3 regions of the Kluyvera chengduensis genome follow, and region 2 is predicted to be linked to each of the others. Evidence: predicted binding sites of a transcription regulator. Region 2 holds the regulator's gene; each other region holds the start of a gene.
What was found. Region 2 encodes sigma-54, which starts transcription at its own class of promoters, with help from an activator protein. Its sites were predicted from a motif close to GTTGGCACANNTTTCGCTNT; they were not measured.
Positions count from the first base shown of each region.

Region 1: a site for sigma-54 is predicted at 5,159-5,178, ahead of glnA (glutamate--ammonia ligase). Genes of this name have one in related genera too.
Region 3: a site for sigma-54 is predicted at 1,620-1,639, ahead of ACH1XZ_RS18170 (gamma-glutamyltransferase family protein). Genes of this name have one in related genera too.

Region 1 covers NZ_JBIQOI010000012.1:91,509-99,442, reverse strand. Annotated here, with positions in the region: gene hemN (oxygen-independent coproporphyrinogen III oxidase) at 1-694, shown strand, start outside; gene ACH1XZ_RS21410 (YshB family small membrane protein) at 764-871, opposite strand; gene glnG (nitrogen regulation protein NR(I)) at 983-2,395, opposite strand; gene glnL (nitrogen regulation protein NR(II)) at 2,405-3,454, opposite strand; gene glnA (glutamate--ammonia ligase) at 3,661-5,070, opposite strand; gene typA (ribosome-dependent GTPase TypA) at 5,450-7,273, shown strand; gene yihX (glucose-1-phosphatase) at 7,410-7,934, shown strand, end outside.
Region 2 covers NZ_JBIQOI010000004.1:239,194-247,127, reverse strand. Annotated here, with positions in the region: gene npr (PTS phosphocarrier protein NPr) at 38-310, opposite strand; gene rapZ (RNase adapter RapZ) at 307-1,161, opposite strand; gene ptsN (PTS IIA-like nitrogen regulatory protein PtsN) at 1,195-1,683, opposite strand; gene hpf (ribosome hibernation promoting factor) at 1,739-2,026, opposite strand; gene rpoN (RNA polymerase factor sigma-54) at 2,049-3,482, opposite strand; gene lptB (LPS export ABC transporter ATP-binding protein) at 3,528-4,253, opposite strand; gene lptA (lipopolysaccharide ABC transporter substrate-binding protein LptA) at 4,260-4,814, opposite strand; gene lptC (LPS export ABC transporter periplasmic protein LptC) at 4,783-5,358, opposite strand; gene kdsC (3-deoxy-manno-octulosonate-8-phosphatase KdsC) at 5,355-5,921, opposite strand; gene kdsD (arabinose-5-phosphate isomerase KdsD) at 5,937-6,923, opposite strand; gene ACH1XZ_RS13740 (calcium/sodium antiporter) at 6,938-7,912, opposite strand.
Region 3 covers NZ_JBIQOI010000008.1:57,638-65,571, reverse strand. Annotated here, with positions in the region: gene ACH1XZ_RS18170 (gamma-glutamyltransferase family protein) at 1-1,582, opposite strand, end outside; gene ssb1 (single-stranded DNA-binding protein SSB1) at 1,823-2,350, opposite strand; gene uvrA (excinuclease ABC subunit UvrA) at 2,605-5,430, shown strand; gene ACH1XZ_RS18155 (MmcQ/YjbR family DNA-binding protein) at 5,427-5,783, opposite strand; gene aphA (acid phosphatase AphA) at 6,009-6,722, opposite strand; gene tyrB (aromatic amino acid transaminase) at 6,923-7,934, opposite strand, start outside.

The DNA of each region.
Region 1 (7,934 bases), on a different contig from region 2:
GCGCGTGGCTGAGCTGAACCCAGATCGCCTGAGCGTATTTAACTACGCGCACCTGCCGACACTGTTTGCCGCGCAGCGCAAAATCAAAGATGCCGACCTTCCGTCGGCGCAGCAGAAGCTGGATATTTTGCAGGAAACTATCGGTTCGCTGACGCAAGCAGGTTACCAATTTATCGGTATGGATCACTTTGCCCGCCCGGATAACGAACTCGCCGTAGCCCAGCGCGAAGGCGTGCTGCATCGCAACTTCCAGGGCTACACCACGCAGGGCGATACCGACCTGCTGGGTATGGGCGTATCCGCGATCAGCATGATTGGCGACTGCTACGCGCAGAACCAAAAAGAGCTGAAGCTCTATTACCAGCAGGTTGCCGAGCAGGGTAACGCGCTGTGGCGCGGTATCGCGTTAACCCGCGATGACTGTATTCGTCGCGATGTGATCAAAGCGCTTATCTGTAACTTCAGCCTCGATTTCGCGGCGATCGAAAAGCAGTGGGCGCTGAAATTCAGCGACTATTTTGCTGAAGACCTGAAACTTCTGGCACCGTTAGCGCAGGATGGGCTGGTGGATGTCGATGAGAAAGGGATTAAGGTGACGGCGAAAGGTCGCCTGTTAATTCGTAATATCTGCATGTGCTTTGATGCCTATCTGCGGCAGAAGGCGCGGATGCAGCAGTTCTCGCGGGTGATTTAGCGTTAATATTGCCCGGTGGCGCTACGCTTACCGGGCCTACAGGCCGAATAAGCGCAAGCGCCATCCGGCTTAGCTAAACAGCCCAACCAGCGCAGCACACAGCACGGCAGCAACGGCCGTCTGTGGTGAATGACCGGCGGCGCCGCTTGAAGCCAAATTGATCAATGATTCAAACATTATCGTCCCCTCGAATTTGCGGGCTGAATAATACTTAACTCATCGAAACAGTAAAGTATAAAATTGCAGCAACTTGCGCGAATCGAGCAATATTTACACTTCACGCTGGCCTTACTCCATTCCCAGTTCTTTCAGCTTACGCGTCAGGGTATTGCGACCCCAGCCCAGCAGGCGAGCCGCTTCCTGTTTGTGCCCCTGCGTATAGCGCAGCGCGGTGGTCAGCAGCGTACGCTCCATCTCCGGCTGTGCTTCAGAAAGCAGGTTCTGATGACCGGAACGCAGCGCGCGGTCGGCCCACTGCGCTAGCAGCGTTGCCCAGCTATCCGGCAGCGACGTTGCCGTGGTGCTGTCTGGCATGCTGGCTTCAAACAGCTCACTCGGCAGATCCTGTATCAGCACTTCTTGTCCTGCGGCCATCACCGTCAGCCAGCGGCAGGTGTTTTCCAATTGGCGCACGTTGCCCGGCCAGGCCAGACGCGTTAACGCTGCTTCGGTTTCCGGGTGCAGCAGCTTAGCTTCCACGCCCAGTTCGCGCGCGGCAACCTGTAAAAAATGGTGCGCCAGGCGCGGGATATCTTCCCGACGCTCGCGCAGCGGCGGCAGATGGACACGAATGACGTTCAGGCGGTGGAATAAGTCTTCGCGGAATTTGCCTTCCTGAACGCGCTGTTCGAGGTTCTGGTGGGTCGCCGCGATGATGCGCACGTCGACCTTCACCGGAGCATAGCCGCCCACGCGGTAGAACTGGCCGTCGGCCAGTACGCGCAGCAGACGGGTCTGGACATCCATCGGCATATCGCCAATTTCGTCGAGGAACAGCGTGCCGCCATCGGCCTGCTCAAATCGGCCCTGACGAACGGTATTCGCGCCGGTAAAGGCCCCTTTCTCATGGCCAAACAGCTCGGACTCAATCAGGTCTTTCGGGATTGCCGCCATGTTGAGCGCGATAAATGGCGCTTTAACGCGCGGGCTATGGCGATGCAGCGCATGGGCGACCAGCTCTTTACCGGTGCCGGACTCACCGTTAATCAGCACGCTGATAGACGAGCGGGAGAGGCGGCCGATAATGCGGAAGACATCCTGCATGGCGGGCGCTTCACCGATGATATCGGTGGTCGGGTCATTGACCTGCACGTTGCGTGGCTGCTGCTGTTCCTGGTAATGGCTAATTGCCCGCTCTACCAGTGCCACCGCTTCATCGATATCGAACGGTTTTGGCAGGTAATCGAATGCACCTTGCTGATAGGCGCTAACGGCGGCATCGAGATCGGAGTGCGCCGTCATTATGATGACCGGAAGCATCGGATGGCGCTGCTTGATTTGCGTTAACAGCGCCAGACCGTCCATACCGGGCATACGGATGTCGGACATCAGTACGTCAGGCGTTTTGGTGGCCAGCGCATCCAGCACCTCTTTCCCGCCTTCAAACGTGGTGCAGGTTAACCCCGCGCCGGTGAGTGCGCGTTCAAGCACCCAACGGATGGAGCTATCGTCATCAACGACCCAGACTATCCCTCGTTGCATAAACACACCTTATTTTTTGATTGGCAGGAAAACCGAGAACTCGGTATGGCCTGGCCAACTGGTAAATTCAATTTTGCCGGAGTGCTGATCGATAAGGCTGCGCGCTATCGACAGACCCAGCCCGGTGCCGCCTTCGCGGCCGCTGACCATCGGGTAAAACAGCGTATCCTGCAAATGCGGTGGAATACCGGGGCCGTTATCTTCGACATCAATTCTGGCGGCCAGCCGGTAGCGTACGCCGTGCAGCGTTAACTGGAATGCGGTACGGGTGCGCAGGACAATTTCGCCCCCTTCCGGGCCAAGCGCCTGCAATGCGTTACGCACGATATTCAGAAGAACTTGTTCAATCTGGTCAGGATCGTGCGGGAGTTCCGGCAAACTTGGGTCGTAATCACGCACCAGCGTGACGTTCTCTGGCAGCTCCATTGAGACCAGTTTGACGACACGTTCCGCCACTTTATGAATGCTCTCGGTAATATGCGTACCGGGATGCTGTGGGCCAAGCAGGCGGTCGACCAGATTACGCAGGCGGTCGGCCTGTTCAATGATGACGTTGGTGTACTCGGTCAACGCCGGGTCAGGCAACGCTTTGCTCAGTAGCTGTGCAGCGCCGCGTAAGCCACCCAGCGGGTTTTTAATCTCGTGGGCGAGCCCTCGTACCAGATCGCGCGCCGCGATTTGCTGAGCGTGCTGGAGCTGCTCCTGGCTGAGGCGGCGTTGGTTATCCATCGGCGCCATTTCCAGCAGGATAAAACCGTCTGGCAAACGCTGTGCGGTCAGCGAAAGAATATGCGAGCGCCCGTCAATCACTAGCGTCACTTCGTTATCGGTAAATCCCTGGCCCGTTTGCAGGCTCTCCTGCATCAAGCCAATGTTCAGCGAGAAATAGCTCAGAAGCTCGGGTAAGGGCGTACCAAAGAGTTTGCGCGCGCTCTGTGCCAGCAGTTGCTGTGCGGCAGGGTTCGCATAGTGAACGGCCAGGTCATCATCGACCAGTAAAATGCTGTTGATTAACGAATTAAGGATCTGCCCAGCATCGGGCAGTGCGCCTGTTGCCATTTAGCAGTCTCCTGAAAAGGCTTGCACTGTTTTAGTGCAGTATAGCTTTTTACGGGTAAAAAGCGCGAGATATCAGGTTGTTGGTGGAGAAAAAAGCCCATCCTGAGATGGGCTGAAAGTTTCCACGGCAACTTAATTCCAGGGAGAGCGCCAGAACCTGAAGGCAATGGCGCGGCTACAGCTGGAAAGTACAACTCAAAATACGATTAGACGCTGTAGTACAGTTCGAACTCAACCGGGTGCGGAGTCATACGTACGCGGTCGTTTTCTTCGGTACGCAGCGTGATGTAAGCGTCGATAGCTTCATCAGTGAACACGCCACCTGCGGTCAGGAACTCGCGGTCTGCATCGAGAGCCTGCAGCGCTTCTTCCAGAGAGCCAGCAACCTGTGGGATCTCTTTCGCTTCTTCTGGCGGCAGGTCGTACAGGTTTTTGTCCATGGCTTCGCCAGGGTGGATTTTGTTCTTGATGCCGTCCAGGCCAGCCATCAGCAGTGCTGCGAAGCACAGGTATGGGTTAGCCGCTGGGTCCGGGAAGCGCACTTCGATACGACGCGCTTTCGGAGAAGCAACAACCGGGATACGGATGGATGCAGAACGGTTACGGGCAGAGTAAGCCAGCATTACCGGTGCTTCATAACCTGGGACCAGACGCTTGTAGGAGTTGGTGGTCGGGTTAGCCAGGGCGTTGATAGCTTTAGCGTGTTTGATAACACCGCCGATGTAGTGCAGCGCTTGCTCGGACAGGCCAGCATATTTGTCGCCGGAGAACAGGTTTACGCCGTTCTTGGACAGGGACATGTGGCAGTGCATGCCGGAACCGTTATCGCCAAACATTGGTTTTGGCATAAAGGTCGCGGTTTTACCGAAGCGGTGAGCGACGTTGTGCACAACATATTTGTAAATCTGAATTTCGTCCGCTTTCTTGGTCATGGTGTTGAAGCGGGTGGCGATTTCGTTCTGGCCAGCAGTCGCAACTTCGTGGTGATGCGCTTCAACAACCAGGCCCATCTCTTCCATGATCAGACACATGGTAGAACGGATGTCCTGTGAAGAATCAACCGGAGGAACCGGGAAGTAACCGCCTTTAACGCCTGGACGGTGACCTTTGTTACCACCTTCATATTTGGTGGAGGAGTTCCATGCGCCTTCGATGTCATCGATAGCTACGTGAGAACCGGAGATGGATGCGCCGAAGCGAATGTCATCAAACAGGAAGAATTCTGGCTCTGGCCCGAACAGAACGGTGTCTGCGATGCCGGTAGCGCGCAGGTACTCTTCAGCGCGTTTAGCGATGGAGCGCGGGTCACGGTCGTAGCCCTGCAGGGTGCCTGGTTCCAGGATGTCACAACGGATAATCAGGGTAGACTCTTCAAAGAACGGGTCGATGAGAGCGGTAGATGCGTCTGGCATCAGAACCATGTCGGATTCGTTAATGCCTTTCCAGCCACCGATAGAGGAGCCGTCAAACATTTTGCCTTCTTCGAAGAATTCGGCATTTACCTGGTGCGCAGGAATAGTGACGTGCTGTTCTTTACCTTTGGTATCGGTGAAGCGCAGATCGACAAACTTCACTTCGTGCTCATTCAGCATCGTCAAAACGTGTTCAGCGGACATACTTAACATCTCCCGGATTTATCATTGTCGTCGTGGTAACGAGGTCTTCAATCACTGCTTAAAGTGGCGTTGTTGCCTTGAAATATACAAAGCGAAATCTGTGCCAACTTTTAAATCACCCCCAAAAGGCGTTATCATGCGCACCATAGTGCAAAAGGGCTGCACCACGATAGCGTCTTTGCACCATTATAGTGCTTATCCTGAAACGATGAGCACCATATTGGTGCAAGTTGTGACCAGGTGCCCTTTTTATGCTCCGTGAAAGCGATCACAAAGAAACTCTGCAATACTTGTTTGCGGAGGATCTCTGTGATCCTGTTTTGTAGTGCGATTAATCCGTGTACAATAACGCGCTATTTCTAATGCCCGAGGCAAAGTTGTGATCGAAAATTTGCGTAACATCGCCATCATCGCGCACGTTGACCATGGTAAAACTACCCTGGTTGATAAGCTGCTGCAGCAATCCGGTACGTTTGATGCACGTGCTGAAACTCAAGAACGTGTGATGGACTCCAACGATTTGGAGAAAGAGCGTGGGATTACCATCCTCGCGAAAAACACCGCAATCAAATGGAATGATTACCGTATCAACATCGTTGATACCCCAGGGCACGCCGACTTCGGTGGTGAAGTTGAGCGCGTCATGTCCATGGTTGACTCTGTGCTGCTGGTAGTTGATGCAATGGATGGCCCGATGCCGCAGACGCGCTTCGTGACCAAAAAAGCATTTGCTCATGGTCTGAAGCCAATTGTTGTTATCAACAAAGTTGACCGTCCAGGCGCACGTCCTGATTGGGTTGTTGACCAGGTATTTGACCTGTTCGTTAACCTCGACGCGACCGACGAACAGCTGGACTTCCCTATCGTTTACGCTTCCGCGCTGAACGGTATCGCAGGTCTGGATCACGAAAATATGGCGGAAGACATGACCCCGCTGTATCAGACCATCGTTGATCGTGTACCGGCTCCAGACGTAGACCTGGATGGCCCGCTGCAGATGCAAATCTCCCAGCTGGACTACAACAACTACGTTGGTGTTATCGGTATCGGCCGTATCAAACGCGGTAAAGTGAAGCCAAACCAGCAGATCACTATCATCGATAGCGAAGGCAAAACCCGTAACGGTAAAGTCGGTAAAGTGCTGACTCACCTGGGTCTGGAGCGTATCGATAGCGACCTGGCTGAAGCTGGCGACATCATCGCGATCACCGGTCTGGGCGAGCTGAACATCTCCGACACCATCTGCGACCCGCAGAACGTCGAAGCGCTGCCAGCGCTGTCCGTTGATGAACCGACGGTAACCATGTTCTTCAACGTCAACACCTCTCCATTCTGTGGTAAAGAAGGTAAGTACGTTACTTCTCGCCAGATTCTGGACCGTCTGAAGAAAGAACTGGTACACAACGTGGCATTGCGCGTTGAAGAAACTCCGGATGCAGACGCATTCCGCGTTTCTGGCCGTGGTGAACTGCACCTGTCCGTTCTGATTGAAAACATGCGTCGTGAAGGTTTCGAAATGGCGGTTTCCCGTCCGAAAGTCATCTTCCGCGAAATCGATGGCCGTAAACAAGAGCCATTCGAAAACGTAACGCTGGACGTCGAAGAGCAGCACCAGGGTTCTGTCATGCAGGCACTGGGTGAGCGTAAAGGCGACCTGAAAAACATGAATCCAGACGGAAAAGGCCGCGTACGTCTCGACTACGTGATCCCAAGCCGTGGTCTGATCGGCTTCCGTTCAGAATTCATGACCATGACCTCTGGTACCGGTCTGCTGTACTCCACCTTCAGCCACTACGACGACGTTCGTCCAGGTGAAGTGGGTCAGCGTCAGAACGGCGTACTGATCTCCAACGGTCAGGGTAAAGCAGTTGCGTTCGCACTGTTCAGCCTGCAGGACCGCGGTAAGCTGTTCCTGGGCCACGGCGCAGAAGTTTACGAAGGCCAGATCATCGGTATTCACAGCCGTTCTAACGACCTGACTGTAAACTGCCTGACCGGTAAGAAACTGACCAACATGCGTGCTTCCGGTACTGATGAAGCCACCACGCTGGTCCCAGCTCAGAAAATGACTCTGGAACAAGCTCTGGAGTTCATCGATGACGACGAACTGGTAGAAGTTACCCCAACCTCTATCCGTATCCGTAAACGTCACCTGACTGAAAACGACCGTAAACGCGCTATGCGCGGTCCAAAAGAAGATTAATTTCTCTCTTTTGTAGTGACCTGAAACCCCGCCTATATGGCGGGGTTTTTCTTTTTGAAATAGAGAGCGTTTGTTCATGGTCAAAGTTCGCCTTTCCCGCTAGAGTGAAATTTCCACGGCGTGAACGGAGGCAAAAATGCTCTATATCTTTGATTTAGGTAATGTGATTGTCGACATTGATTTCAACCGTGTTCTGGGAACGTGGAGCGATCTCGCTCGCGTGCCGCTGGCTCGGCTAAAGCAGAGTTTCACCATGGGTGAGGTATTTCATCAGCACGAACGCGGTGAAATATCGGATGAAGAATTTGCGAAAGCCATGTGCCATGACATGGAGCTACCGCTCAGCTACGAGCAGTTTGCCCACGGCTGGCAGGCGGTTTTTGTAGCCCTTCGCCCTGAAGTCATCGATATCATGAAAACACTGCGCGAGCAGGGACACCGCGTGGTGGTGCTGTCTAATACCAACGCGCTTCACACCACCTTCTGGCCTGATGCATACCCGGAAATCTATGCTGCTGCCGATCACGTTTATCTTTCTCAGGAGATGGGAATGCGTAAACCGGAGGCCCGGATTTACCAACGTGTACTGGAATCTGAAGGTTTTTCTGCCGCCGATGCGGTCTTTTTTGACGATAACGCCGATAATATAGAGGGCGCTAAC
Region 2 (7,934 bases):
CGGATGGCGGCGTAAACACCTTATCCGGCCTACGAGACTAGTCTTCGTCGAACCCGGCGTTAAACAGGGCAATCACCGCGGCCAGCGCTTCTTCTTCCTGCGGCCCGGTGGCTTCGACCTCAATCTGGCGACCTTTGGCGGAGTCCAGCATCAGCAGCGCAATCACGCTATTTGCCTCCGCTTCGGTCCCTTCATCGTTACGCAGCAGAACTTCTGCGTCGAAATGTTGCATCAGCTCAAACAACTTCATCGCCGGGCGAGCGTGCATGCCCAGCTTGTTGGTTATCTCAACGGTCTGCTTTACGGTCATGATTTGCGTTTTTCCAGCGTCCGGTGACGAGACTGCACGTTCTTACCGCGTGAGCGGAAGTAGTCAGCCAACTGTTCGGCAACGTAGACCGAACGGTGTTTACCGCCAGTACAACCGATAGCAACCGTCAGATAGCTACGGTTGTTGGTTTCCAGCATAGGTAACCATAGCTCAAGATAGCTGCGCGTTTGATAGATAAAATTGTGAACTTCCGTGTGCCGGTCGAGGAACGCGGCTACCGGTTTATCGAGGCCGGTCATCGGGCGCAGCTTAGGGTCCCAGTGCGGGTTTGGCAGGAAGCGTACGTCGAACACGTAATCGGCATCGATCGGGATGCCGTGCTTGAAGCCAAAGGACTCAAACACCATTGTCAGCTCGCGCTCGCGTTTACCCAGCAGGCGAGTACGCAGCATCTCTGCCAGTTCATGAACTGACATTTCGGAGGTGTCGACGATAAGGTCGGCGCGAGAGCGCAGCGGTTCCAGCAGGTTACTCTCTTCATCAATGGCGCTTTCCAGCGACAGATTCTTACTGGAGAGTGGGTGCAGGCGGCGGGTATCGCTGTAGCGGCGAATCAGGGTGTTGCGATCGGCATCAAGGAATAACAGCTGCGGGGAGAAGTTATCCGGCAGGTTTTCCATTGCCCGCTCAAAGATTTCCGGCGATTCAGGCATGTTACGCACGTCAATGCTGACGGCGGCGGATATTTCGCGGTCGGCAAGCGTTTTTGCCAGCTCTGGCAGCAGCACGACCGGCAGGTTATCGACGCAGTAAAAGCCCATATCTTCCAGCGCGCGCAGGGCGACCGATTTTCCGGAGCCTGAGCGGCCGCTGACGATCATCAGTACCATGTACCGTTTCTCCTCAGTACGACGTGATGTCCATTACGCATCATCGTGGGTTTCCGTATCGGTGATGATTTGATACAGCTCTTCGTCGCTCTGTGCGGCACGCAGACGACGGCAAATGGTTTTATCCGCCAGACGTTTTGCCACCAGAGAAAGCGTATGCAGGTGGGTTTTGGTCTGGTCTGCCGGCACCAGGAGCGCAAAGAGTAAATCGACAGGCTGATTGTCGATAGCATCAAAGGCGATCGGGGTTTCCAGCTGCACAAATACACCAACCGCGCGCAGCGTATCTTCTTCCAGCTTGCCGTGAGGAATAGCGATACCGTTACCAATACCGGTACTGCCCATCTTCTCGCGGGTCAAAATCGCCTCAAAGACCACCTGCGGAGGCAGGCTCAGCTGTTTTGCCGCCAGCTCGCTGATGATTTCCAGCGCGCGTTTTTTACTCTGACAGTGCACAGCACTGCGGGTACATTCCTGGTTAAGGACATTGCTCAGTTGAAGAGCCGAATCGTTATTTGTCATAATTTCACCTAAGCATCGCCCGGTATGCGGGCATATCGGGCGACTGCTCGGACAATCAATGTTGTTTTAGTTTATCTTTATGCTTGTTTAACTGTCTCGCCAGTTTATCAATCAAACTGTCGATGGCGGCGTACATATCCTGCCCTTCCGCGCTGGCATGAAGTTCGCCCCCGTTAACGTGCAATGTGGCGTCCGAGATGTGCGTCAATTTCTCCACCTTTAACACAATGTAGACCTGATTGATCCTCTCGAAATACTGTTCGAGCTTAGCGAATTTCGCATTCACAAATTCGCGCATCGCATCGGTAATTTCGACGTTGTGTCCAGTGATGTTGAGCTGCATAGTGTCTTCCTTATCAGTTGTGTCAGACCAGTTGTTTACGCTGGTTAGACGGCGGGATGGATAAAGACTCTCGGTACTTTGCAACGGTACGCCGTGCCACCATGATACCCTGTTCAGAGAGCATGGTGGTCAGTTTACTGTCGCTCAGTGGTTTTGCCGGGTTCTCAGCGGCAATTAATTTCTTAACCAGTGCGCGAATCGCCGTGGACGAGGCTTCGCCGCCGCCCTCGGTGCTGACGTGACTGGAAAAGAAATACTTAAGCTCGAAAATGCCTCGTGGGCTATGCAAATACTTTTGCGTGGTAACACGCGAAATCGTGGACTCGTGCATTTCGACGGTCTGGGCGATGTCCGCCAGCACCATCGGTTTCATATACTCTTCGCCGAGATCGAAAAAGGCCTGTTGTTGCTCTACGATGCAGCGGCTTACCCGCAGCAGCGTATCGTTGCGGCTCTCAAGACTCTTAATCAGCCACTTCGCATCCTGCAGGTTGCTGCGGATAAACTGACTGTCGGCGTCATTACGGGCGTTGTTACACATTGCCGCATAGTGCTGGTTGATTTGCAGGCGCGGGATGCTGTCGGCGTTCAATTCAACGGCCCAGCGGCCATTCACTTTGCGCACCAGCACGTCAGGGATCACGTATTCCGGCTCGCCGGTCTGGATCGATTGGCCCGGGCGCGGATCCAATGATTGGATCAGATCCACCGCCTCTTTCAACACGTCTTCTTTCAGACGAGTGACGCGCATCAGCGAGCGGAAGTCATGATTAGCGAGCAGATCGAGATGATCGCTGATAATCAGGCGGGCTTCGTCAATGCGTGGCGTAGTAGGAGAGAACTGAGAAAGCTGGATCAGCAGGCAATCGCGGAGATCTTTAGCGGCGACGCCGACCGGATCGAATCGCTGGATCCGCTTAAGCACGGCTTCCACTTCATCGAGACCAATCTCGTCATCGCCAATGCCTTCATGAATGTCTTCCACCGTGACGGTGAGATAGCCGGTATCGTCTACCGCGTCGACAATCGATGTCGCAATTGCCCGGTCGGTATCGGTAAACGGCGTGAGCTCAACTTGCCACATCAGATAATCTTGCAGTGACTGGGTGGTTTCACCCTGATACACCGGCAGTTCATCGTCCTGATAATCCGCCCCGGTTCCGGAAGGGGTACCGGCGGTGTAGATTTCATCCCAGCTGGCGTCGAGCGGCAGCTCTTCGGGCATATCGGGCTTTTCCAGCGCATCGACGCTGTCCAGCGTTTCGTTATCGACGGTTTCCTGGGTCTCTACTTCTTCGTGAAGATCGGTTTGCTCAAGCAGGGGGTTGCTCTCCAGCGCTTGCTGGAGTTCCTGCTGAAGTTCCAGCGTAGACAATTGCAACAGACGGATTGCCTGCTGCAGTTGTGGCGTCATGGCAAGCTGTTGGCTGAGCCTTAATTGCAAACCTTGCTTCATGTTCAGAACGAATATCTCCCGCTAACGTCGTAAACCACTACCCTATCAGAGTCTGAAGTCTTCCCCAAGATACACGCGTTTAACATGTTCGTCTTGTAGGATCTCCTGCGGGGTGCCGTGGGCAATCAGGTGCCCCTGGCTGACGATATAGGCTCGTTCACATACGGCCAGCGTTTCACGTACGTTGTGGTCGGTGATAAGCACGCCAAGGCCGCTGTCGCGAAGGTGTTCGATGATGCGTTTGATATCGATAACGGAGATCGGGTCAACGCCGGCAAACGGTTCATCCAGCAGGATAAATTTCGGGTTTGCCGCCAGCGCACGGGCGATTTCAACGCGGCGACGTTCACCGCCGGAAAGCGCCTGGCCCAGGCTGTCGCGCAGATGCTCGATGTGGAACTCTTCCATCAGCTCTTTGGCGCGGTCTTCGCGCTGCTCGTTGCTCAGATCGTCACGGATCTGCAGCACCGCCATCAGGTTGTCATAGACGCTCAGACGGCGGAAGATCGAGGCTTCCTGCGGCAGATAGCCAATGCCGCGACGCGCGCGGGCGTGCAGCGGCAGCAGGCTGATGTCTTCATCGTCGATGATGATGTTGCCGGCATCGCGCGGAACTATCCCTACTACCATGTAGAAGGTGGTGGTTTTACCCGCGCCGTTTGGCCCAAGCAGGCCCACAATCTCACCGGAGTTCACGGTCAGACTGACATCTTCCACGACGCGGCGGCCTTTGTAGGCTTTTGCCAGATTTTTTGCAGTTAATGTCGCCATAACGAATTAGTTACTCTTTTTCTGTGCCGGAGCCTGGTCTTTGGATTTGTCCTGTAGCTGCGACGGAACCAGAACGGTGGTCACGCGTCGGCCTTTATCACTAAACGCCTGCATTTTTTGCTCTTTGACCAGATAGGTGATCTTGTCGCCTTTGATATTGCTATCCAACTGCTCAAGGTAAGCGTTGCCGGTCAGCACCACGAAGTCGTTAGCCAGTTCGTAATGCATTTTCGAGGCGCGGCCTTTTACCGGCTTGCCGTTGTCCTGCATCTGGTAGAAGGTCGCGGGGTTACCGTAACCATCGATGACTTCTTTGCCTTTCTGGTCTGCCGGACGGGTCACGACAACCTTATCGGCGTTAATTTTGATACTGCCCTGGGTCACGACGACGTTACCGGTGAAGGTGACGATGTTGCCCTGCATATCCAGCGACTGCTGATCGGATTCAATATGAATCGGCTGATTGGTATCGCCGGTAAGCGCCATGGCCGGCAGGCTGGCGGCCAGCAAAGAACCGGCAAGTGCCAGCTTAAGGCTGAGTTTGTTTGTTCTGAATTTCATAAGAGGTTCTAACCTTTTCAATCAACTCGGCGTTCTTGCTGCGTAAATTGCCGCGCATTTTCAGGCCGCTGGAATTAAATGTTGTTCCGTATAACGTCACCAGATCGTCAGAGGAAACATCCTGAGTCGTCAGGTTCACCTGGGCATTATCCGTCGTAATCTTACGCAGTTGTGCGTCTTCTGTCAGCGCGTTGATTTCAACGTGCCCGTAGAGATAGAGCATGCGGTCGTTAGTCAGCTTGGCTTTATCGGCTTTAATCGACCAGGTTGGTACTTTATTCGCGTCAAAGGTGGTCAGGAATGGGTGGGTAAACCACGATATTGCCTGATCGGAAAAATACTCCACATGCTCGGCGGTTAACCGGTAGCTCAGTGCGCCTTCGGGACTGTACACCACGGTGTCGGTATGTTCGCTTTGATAGGTTGGATCGTTTGCGTTAATCACCACCTGGCTGCTGTCGTCGTTATCGGCAAGGTTCAGGCCGATCAGGACAAGCGCAACCAGCGATAGCACAATAATAACCCAACGTCTGGTTTTACTCATATCGATTGCCCTTTGGCTTCTTCCAGCTTCCCTTGCGCCATCAGCAGCAGGTCACAGACTTCACGAACGGCACCGCGGCCGCCTGCAATACGCGTCACATAATCGGCGCGAGGCAACAGCAGCGGGTGTGCATCCGCCACCGCAACGCTGAGGCCAATTTCCGCCATCACCGGCCAGTCAATCAGATCATCGCCGACGTAGGCGACCTCTTCTGGCTGAAGGTTCAGCGTAGCGAGTAGCTCACGATAGGCAATCAGTTTATCGGACTGCCCCTGGTAAAGATGGGTGATGCCAAGCGTCGCACAGCGGTCTTCTAACAGTTTAGCTTTTCGCCCGGTAATTATCGCTACTTCGATATCCGAAGTAAGCGCACAGCGAACGCCATAGCCGTCGCGGACGTTAAACGCTTTGAGTTCTTCACCGCTGTTGCCCATGTAAATCAGGCCGTCAGAAAGCACCCCGTCGACGTCGAGGATAAGCAGGCGGATTTTCTCCGCCTTCGCCATAAATTGTGGACTCACCGGGCCATAACAGGTGGCGACCGATGCGACAGCATTACTCATTCTTTATATCCTTGATTACACTACGCCTGCGCGCAGTAGGTCGTGCATATGTATCACACCTAGCAGATGGTCGCCATCGGCAACCAGCACGCAGGTGATATGACGGGATTGCATCAGGTTCAGCGCATCGACCGCCAGCATGCCGGGGCGAATACGAATGCCGCCCGGCGTCATGACGTCGGCAATGCCGAGGCTGCGCACATCGGCACCGGTATCAAAGATGCGTCGCAGGTCGCCGTCGGTGAAAATACCTTTGATCTGCATGTTGTCATCGCAGATGGCCGTCATACCCAGATTTTTTCGGGTAATTTCCAGCAGGGCATCGCGCAGTGAGGCATCAACGCTGACGTGCGGTATCTCATCGCCAGTATGCATAATATCGTTAACGCGTAGCAGAAGCTTGCGACCTAATGCGCCACCGGGGTGGGAGAGCGCAAAATCTTCGGCGGTAAAGCCGCGTGCTTTCAGCAACGCAACGGCCAGCGCATCTCCCATTACCAGCGCTGCGGTGGTGCTTGACGTTGGGGCGAGCCCTAACGGGCAGGCTTCACGCGGGACTTTGACGCATAAATGAATATCCGCCGCGCGGCCCATGCTGCTGTCTGGTCGGCTGGTCATACAGATAAGCGGGACGCGCAGACGTTTTAAAACCGGGATCAGCGCCAGAATTTCATTAGACTCGCCGGAGTTGGACAGGGCAATCACCACATCCTGGGGCGTTACCATGCCTAAATCGCCGTGCGCTGCCTCACCAGGGTGAACAAAAAACGCAGAAGTACCGGTGCTGGCGAAGGTGGCTGCCATCTTGCGGCCAATATGCCCGGATTTGCCCATTCCCATGACGACAACTTTGCCAGTGCAGTAGAAGATCTTCTCGCAGGCTTCGCTAAAGTCCTGATTAATGTATTGATCAAGCTGTTCCAGCCCTTCCCGTTCAATCGCCAGAACGTCTCTCCCTGCCTGCTGGAAGTCGAAATCTGACGGCAAATCTATTTGCGACATAGTGTTATCCCAGTTCAATCGATGAAAAGCGGCGTGCCCCAGTAAAGCAGCGCCAGCCATACCACAAACCCGCTGATTAACAGTAAACCGGCGACGCGGCCTACCTGGCGTCGACGCCAGCAAAGCAGAGCGAAGACCACGCTGACCAGCATCATTACGCCATAGTCGCGGGTAAACGCGAGGGGGTTAAACGTCCCCGGTGCGATGAGGGCGGGGATCCCCAGTACGATAGCTATATTAAAGAAGTTTGAGCCGATAATGTTGCCGACGGCAATATCGTTTTCACCTTTGCGCACGCCAGCGATAGCGGTTGCCAACTCCGGCAGACTGGTGCCCAACGCGATAACCGTCAGGCCGATGGTCAGTTCGCTCATGGCGAAGTAGTTCGCCAGCACGGTAGCGTTATCGATGACCATTCTGGTTGCCATCGGCATGATAATCAGCGCGACGCCAAGCCATAAACAGGCGACGGGCAGAGAACCGTCGCGGGGCAGTTCGGATAACTGCTCCTGGGTAAATTTGTCGTTACCCTGACGTTCGGCGAGGCGGGCTATTTTAATGATAAACAACAGCCACAATCCGGCCAGAATAAATAAAAAAACACCGTCAAACCAGGACAGTTCTCCATCATACAGGACATACCCGGCGACCAGGCTTACTACCAACATTAACGGTAATTCGCGGCGCAGAATATCAGAATGCACGGTAAATGGGTGGAACAGGGCGGTGAGCCCAAGAATCAGCAGAATGTTGACGATATTAGAGCCGACGGCGGTACCGATGGCCAGATCGACCTGCCCGTGCAGCGAGGCGGCAGCAGAGACGATGATTTCCGGCAGTGAGGTTCCGATGCTGACAACGGTTATACCTATAATCAGGGGAGGGACACCTAAAGCACGGCACAGAATGGAGGCGGAATACACGAGGCGGTCGGCGCTGTAGACCACCAGAAGTAAACCAATAATTAACAGAGCCGTGGCTAAGAGCATCAAAAGTCCTTTATTCGGGTAT
Region 3 (7,934 bases), on a different contig from region 2:
TACGAGGGTCGCTGCCGCCTTCCAGCATGCCGTTGCAGTGCCGGAGAATTGCCCCGGCATGCCCCATGAGGTCGTCATAAGGGGGGTAAATATCGACGTCATGGCCGTACTGTTTGAGGGTGTCGGTAGTCGCCGCTCTAAGGCGGCTTTCAATCTTAAGCGTGTCGCTGCTTTCTCCCCAGGTGCGCCCTAACAGCCAGCGCGGAGCGGCCACGGCCGCCTGCGGAGTCATATTCTGATGGAGGATGCGGTCAAAGACCGCCGCCAGCGTCTGCGGCTGGCCGTCTCCGCCCATGCTGCCGTACACCAGCGCGTCGCCGTTGGCCAGACGCGCCAGCCCTGGGTTGAGGGTATGAAACGGTAGGCGGCCCGGCTGTAACGGGTTGGTGGCGTTCGGGTCAAGCGAAAAGCTGCTGCCGCGGTTTTGCCAGATGATGCCGCTGTCGGCGAGGATCACCGCACTGCCGAACTCATGATAAATGCTCTGGATAAAGCTGACGGCGGTGCCGGTACCGTCGATAACGCCCATCCAGATGGTGTCCGCTGGCCCACGCCCTTTGCCCCAGGCCTGTGCCCGGTCGGGCACAATCTGCGCGCTGAGCTGAGCAATACTGTCTGCGGTCAGCAGCGACTGTGGGTCGAGGGTCATATGGGCCGGGTCGGTGATATGGCGATCGCGCAAAGTGAACGCCAGCTTGGTCGCTTCGACGCAGTGGTGGACAAAATCGGCTTCGTCGGCAATCGCGCCCTTTTTACGCTGCTGCTCGATAATGCCGGTAATCAGCAGCGAGACCAGGCCCTGCGACGGCGGCGGCAGGTTATATACCGTCCCGTTCTCCGTTTCCAGCGCCAGCGGTTTCACCCGCGCCGCGCGATAAGCATCAAGGTCGCTAAAGCGCAGCAGGCTTCCGGCCGCCTCCAGTTCGCTGGCGATCAATCGGGCCGTTTCACCGTGGTAAAAATCACTCAATCCATGGGTTGCCAACCGCTCCAGAGTGTTGGCGAGCGCAGGCTGGAGCAGCAGATCGTCTGGACTGAGCGCCTGTCCTTCTGGCGCAAACAGGCCGCAAAAACCTGGGTGCTGGCCGAGCTGCGGTAAACGCGCGGTGATTTGTTGATGCAGCCCCGCGCTCACCGGTACGCCATGACGCGCATAGTGGATGGCATCGTCCAGCAGGCGCGTTAACGGCAGCGGCGCGTTGGGCATCTGCTCACCCGCCCATTCCAGCGCTCGCTCCCAGCCGCCCACCGTACCGGCGACGGTATTGGCCGCCAGCGGGCCGCGCACCGGAACCTGCTCGTAGCCTGCCTGACGATAAAAATCGATAGTCGCCTTTTCCGCCGCAAAGCCGCAGGCCTGGATCGCCACCGGCGCTTCGCCCGGCTTTGAGATTAACCAGAATCCATCGCCGCCGATGCCGTTCATATGCGGGTAAACCACCGCGATGGTCGCCGCCGCCGCCACCATCGCCTCAACCGCATTACCGCCATCGCGCAAAACGGCCACCGCGCTTTCCGCGGCCAGCGAGTGCGGCGCAACGGCCATGCCCTGCATACATTTAGCTGATTGGATTTGAGTCATCGTCTGCACCTTGCCTACATGAGTGTATACACAGATGTAGGCACAAAGCGTGCCAACTGTTATTTTTGTTAATTATCTTGAGGTTATGTGAATGGAACAGAAAAAGAGAAGATTAACGCGGGGCAATGTTCGCACCGAAGCGGTGCCGATGTGGTCTGATGGTGCGTACTAAAAAAGCAAAAACCCTGCCGGAGCAGGGTTTTTTGTCGTTTTGATCAAGGCCGTCGGGACGGCGATAAATCAGAACGGGATATCGTCATCGAAGTCCATCGGCGGTTCGTTAGACGGTGCCGGAGCGGACTGCTGCTGCGGACGAGACTGCGCGCCGCCGCTGAACTGGTTGCCGCCCTGTGGCTGCTGAGGCTGACCCCAACCGCCCTGCTGCTGCTGGCCGCCACCTGCCGGTGCGCCACCGCCCTGACGGCCACCCAGCATCTGCATGGTGCCGCCAACGTTAACCACGACTTCGGTGGTGTATTTTTCAGCGCCGGACTGATCGGTCCATTTGCGGGTACGCAGCTGGCCTTCGATATAAACCTGAGAGCCTTTACGCAGGTATTCGCCTGCTACTTCCGCCAGCTTACCGAACAACACAACGCGGTGCCATTCAGTCTGCTCTTTCATTTCACCGGTCGCTTTGTCGCGCCAGGATTCGGAAGTCGCCAGCGTAATGTTGGCAACTGCGCCACCATTCGGCATGTAGCGCACTTCCGGGTCCTGGCCCAGGTTACCGACGAGAATCACCTTGTTTACGCCTCTGCTGGCCATGTTTGTCTCTCCTGAAATATGAATCTTGGTTAAGTGTAAACGCGCCAGTGTATCATTTCCAGACGGTATTTTGATAGCCGCGAGCTGTATTCCACTAAACATCTTATCCCGCTGCAATTTTCATCGGCATCCGCAATCGGCATTCCAATACTGTATATTCATTCAGGTTAAGTTGTGTCATAATTAGCCGTTTCTGCCGTTTGTCCTTCTAACAAACCAGGCAATCCGTGTATCTCCTCTACCGGGAAAGGTGAATGGATAAGATCGAAGTTCGGGGCGCCCGCACCCATAATCTCAAAAACATCAACCTCGTCATCCCTCGCGACAAACTGATTGTCGTCACCGGGCTGTCCGGGTCTGGCAAATCCTCACTGGCTTTTGACACCCTCTATGCCGAAGGGCAGCGTCGCTATGTAGAATCGCTTTCTGCCTATGCGCGCCAGTTCCTGTCGCTGATGGAAAAGCCGGATGTCGATCATATTGAAGGGCTGTCGCCTGCGATTTCTATCGAGCAGAAGTCGACGTCACACAACCCGCGTTCGACGGTCGGTACCATTACCGAAATCCACGACTACCTGCGTCTGCTTTACGCTCGCGTAGGCGAGCCGCGCTGTCCGGATCACGACGTGCCGCTGGCGGCGCAAACCGTCAGCCAGATGGTCGATAACGTGCTGTCGCAGCCGGAGGGCAAACGCCTGATGCTGCTGGCCCCGATCATTAAAGAACGTAAGGGCGAGCACACCAAAACGCTGGAGAACCTGGCAAGCCAGGGCTATATCCGCGCGCGCATCGACGGCGAAGTCTGCGACCTGTCCGATCCACCGAAGCTCGAGCTGCAAAAGAAACACACCATCGAAGTGGTGATTGACCGATTTAAAGTGCGCGATGACCTGACGCAACGTCTGGCGGAATCGTTTGAAACCGCGCTGGAGCTCTCCGGCGGCACGGCGGTGGTCGCCGATATGGACGACCCGAAAGCGGAAGAGCTGCTGTTCTCCGCCAACTTCGCCTGCCCGATTTGCGGCTACAGCATGCGCGAGCTTGAGCCACGTCTGTTCTCGTTCAACAACCCGGCAGGCGCGTGCCCAACCTGCGACGGCCTTGGCGTACAGCAGTATTTCGACCCTGACCGCGTGATTCAGAATCCAGAACTGTCGCTGGCCGGCGGCGCGATTCGCGGCTGGGATCGTCGTAACTTCTATTACTTCCAGATGCTGAAGTCGCTGGCGGAACATTACGAGTTCGACGTCGAAGCCCCGTGGGAAAGCCTCGGCGCGGTAGCGCAGAAAGCCATTCTCTACGGCTCCGGCAAAGAGTCGATTGAATTCAAATACATCAACGACCGTGGCGATACGTCCGTGCGCCGCCATCCGTTTGAAGGCGTGCTGCACAACATGGAGCGCCGCTATAAAGAGACGGAATCCAGCGCGGTACGTGAGGAGCTGGCGAAGTTCATCAGCAACCGTCCGTGCGCCAGCTGCGACGGTACCCGTCTGCGTCGCGAAGCGCGTCACGTTTACGTCGAAAATACGCCGCTGCCGACTATCTCAGATATGAGCATCGGCCACGCCATGGACTTCTTCAATAACCTGAAGCTCTCCGGCCAGCGTGCGCAAATCGCGGAAAAAGTGCTGAAAGAGATTGGTGACCGTCTGAAGTTCCTGGTCAACGTCGGTCTGAACTACCTGACCCTCTCCCGTTCCGCAGAGACCCTCTCCGGCGGCGAGGCGCAGCGTATCCGTCTGGCAAGCCAGATTGGCGCGGGGCTGGTTGGCGTGATGTATGTGCTGGATGAACCGTCTATCGGCTTGCACCAGCGCGACAACGAACGTCTGCTCGGCACGCTGATTCACCTGCGTAACCTTGGCAACACGGTGATTGTGGTTGAACACGATGAAGATGCGATTCGCGCCGCCGACCACGTTATCGATATCGGCCCAGGCGCGGGTGTTCACGGTGGTCAGGTAGTGGCTGAAGGGACGCTGGACGACATTATGGCGGTGCCGGAGTCGTTAACCGGGCAGTTCATGAGCGGGAAACGCAAAATTGAAGTGCCGAAAAACCGCGTTCCGGCGAACCCGGAAAAAGTGCTTAAGCTGACGGGCGCCACGGGTAACAACCTGAAAGACGTGACCCTGACGCTGCCGGTCGGCCTGTTTACCTGCATCACCGGTGTGTCCGGTTCCGGTAAATCAACGCTGATTAACGATACGTTGTTCCCGATTGCGCAGACGCAATTAAACGGTGCAACTATTGCTGAACCGGCACCATACCGCGACGTTCAGGGGCTGGAGCATTTCGATAAAGTTATCGATATCGACCAGAGCCCGATTGGCCGTACGCCGCGTTCAAACCCAGCCACCTATACCGGCGTCTTTACGCCAGTACGTGAGCTGTTTGCGGGTGTGCCAGAGTCGCGTTCACGCGGCTATACGCCGGGCCGTTTCAGCTTTAACGTCCGCGGCGGTCGCTGTGAAGCCTGTCAGGGCGATGGCGTGATCAAAGTCGAAATGCACTTCCTGCCGGATATCTACGTGCCGTGCGACCAGTGCAAAGGCAAGCGCTATAACCGCGAAACGCTGGAGATTAAGTACAAGGGCAAGACTATCCACGAAGTGCTGGATATGACCATTGAAGAGGCGCGTGAGTTCTTCGATGCCGTTCCGGCGCTGGCGCGTAAGCTGCAAACGCTGATGGACGTTGGCCTGACTTACATCCGTCTTGGCCAGTCGGCAACGACGCTTTCCGGCGGTGAAGCCCAGCGCGTGAAGCTGGCGCGCGAGCTGTCAAAACGCGGTACCGGTCAGACGCTGTATATTCTGGATGAACCGACCACCGGCCTGCACTTTGCCGACATCCAGCAACTGCTGGAAGTACTGCATCAGCTCAGAGATCAGGGCAACACCATTGTGGTTATCGAGCACAACCTGGACGTGATTAAGACCGCGGACTGGATTGTCGATCTCGGTCCAGAAGGCGGCAGCGGCGGCGGTGAAATCCTCGTATCCGGGACGCCAGAAACGGTGGCGAACTGTGAAGCCTCGCACACGGCTCGTTTCCTTAAGCCTCTGCTGGGTTAATCAGAGTACATCTGCTGTCGGAGCGTTTCCGGCAGCAGATCCAGCGCCAGCTTATACGACGCATCCACCAGATAGTAAATTTGTGAGCCTGGCAGCGAGCCGTCCAGGTAGACGGTGCTCCAGTGCGCTTTATTGAGATGGCGGCTTGGGCGAACGTCTTTATGCTGCTGGCGCAGCAGCTCTGCCAGTTCGGGGCTGGTTTTCAGCGATACCGCCGGGCGGTCTTCAACATCCTTCACCATCGCAAACAGCACATCGGCGACTTTAATTTGTGTTGCCTTCCAGTCACTGTGTACGCTTTGTTCCGCGCCACGCTTCGCCATGCAGTACTGCAGAAGATCCGAACTGGTCATCATTTTATACTCCTCAGTCTCGCAAACCACGTTGTGCAAAAAAGCATCATATCAGTGTGCAACAAGACGCCGAAAGGATAAACCTTTCAGCGACTGTTTTTGACTAAAAAAGCATCATTTATTGGTGCAAGTGGTAGGCCGGATAAGCGAAGCGCCATCCGGCAGCATACAGCAGATTGCCGGATGGCGGCGTAAACGCCTTATCCGGCCTACAACGGTTTGCCGTTAGTACTCGGAGTTAACGATCACTTCTTCGTTAAATGCACCGGCCTGTGGCAGCGGGCGATAGGTCGAGTTAGAGGCGCGCAGGACGCGGATACCGCGGGCTCCTACTTCACGCGCGGCGGTGATGTCGTTATCGGAATCACCGTAGAACACTCTGATGTTCTTCTCTTTCAGCCACTGGGTCTTGGTGTTCTGGCCTGGCTCATCACCGGCAAAAATCACCGGGTTCATGTTCGCACCGGGGATCAGGAAATCATCCTGCAGCGTTTTAGAAACGGTTTCCGTTTTGGTCTGGCTACGACCGGTCACGAAGTAGATGCTGTCGCCGCGCTTCACGTGCATCGCAATCAGCGAACGGGCCACTTCTTTCGGGATGCTGAACGCGTCCCAGCCGTTATTCATTTTTTCCCAGAACTCTGGGTTCTTCAGGTAGTCCTGGCTGTCTGGAGAATAGGTTCTTTGCCCGCGCCAGAAGCCTGGGCTTGAGAACAGAACGGTGTCGTCGATATCAAAACCGACCGCCATTGGCGGATGGCCCATCAGGCTGTTTTCAATTTGCGCCACGGAAACCCAGTGGATAGGGGCCTGTTGGGCCAGCTTCGCAACGTCGGTGCCTGGATAGAGCGGAGAAGGTGACGAGGCGTGAGCCGTCACCGAAGCATTCAGTGCAAATAACAAGCAGACGGCACTGAGAGCTTGCGTGATCTTGCGCATGTTTTCCCTTAATTCGTCGAGTCGTTATTGTAATAAAGTGAGTGTTGCTTCAAATAAAAGCACAGCTGACCTTACCGTCTGAGGGATACGATTGAAAGGTTTATCTCAGAATAATCCTGAAAAAAGTAAGGGGATCACAGTTTGATGCTTTGAAAGCACGCTGGCTCAGAATATACCTCCAAGCCAGCGTGAGTACTCACTTACATCACTGCTGCGAAGGCTTTGGCCACACGCTGGACGTTACGGCTGTTGAGGCCCGCCGCGCACATACGGCCGCTGGCAATCAGGTAGACGCCAAACTCATCGCGCAGGCGATCGACCTGCGCGGCGCTCAGGCCGGTGTAGCTGAACATCCCGCGCTGTTTGAGCAGGTAGTCAAAGTTACCATTCGGCATTTCTTCTTTCAGCACGTTCACCAGCGCCTGCCGCATATCCAGAATGCGGGTGCGCATCCCTTCCACTTCCGCCAGCCACATGGCTTTCAGCTCAGCATCACCAAGCACCGCTGCCACAATCTGCGCGCCGAAGTTTGGCGGGCTGGAGTAGTTGCGGCGTACCGTTGCTTTCAGTTGGCCCAGCACGCGCAGCGCGGTTTCATTGTCTTCACAGACAATCGACAGGCCGCCGACGCGCTCGCCGTACAGGGAGAAAATTTTGGAGAACGAGTTGCTGACCAGTGCCGGCAGGCCTGCGTCGGCAATCGCGCGGATGGCATACGCGTCTTCTTCCATGCCTGCGCCAAAGCCCTGGTAGGCGATGTCGAGGAACGGGATGAGATCGCGCGCTTTCAGCGCTTCCACCACGCCGTCCCACTGTGCATTCGTGAGATCGGCACCGGTTGGGTTGTGGCAGCACGGGTGCAGCAGCACGATGCTGCGCGCTGGCAACGTATTCAGCGTTTCCAGCAGCGCGTCGTAGCGTACGCCGTTGGTTTCACTATCAAACCATGGGTAAGTGCCGACCTCGAAGCCTGCGCCTTCAAAAATCGCGATATGGTTTTCCCAGGTCGGGTCGCTGACCCATACGCCGGAATCCGGGAAGTAACGTTTGAGGAAATCTGCGCCCACTTTCAGCGCGCCGGAGCCGCCAAGGGTTTGGATAGTCGCCACGCGCTGTTGCTGGAGAACCGGATGATCGGCGCCAAACAGCAGCGGCGCTACGGTATGGCGGTAGCTATTCAACCCTTCCATCGGCAGGTACAGCGACGCGCCA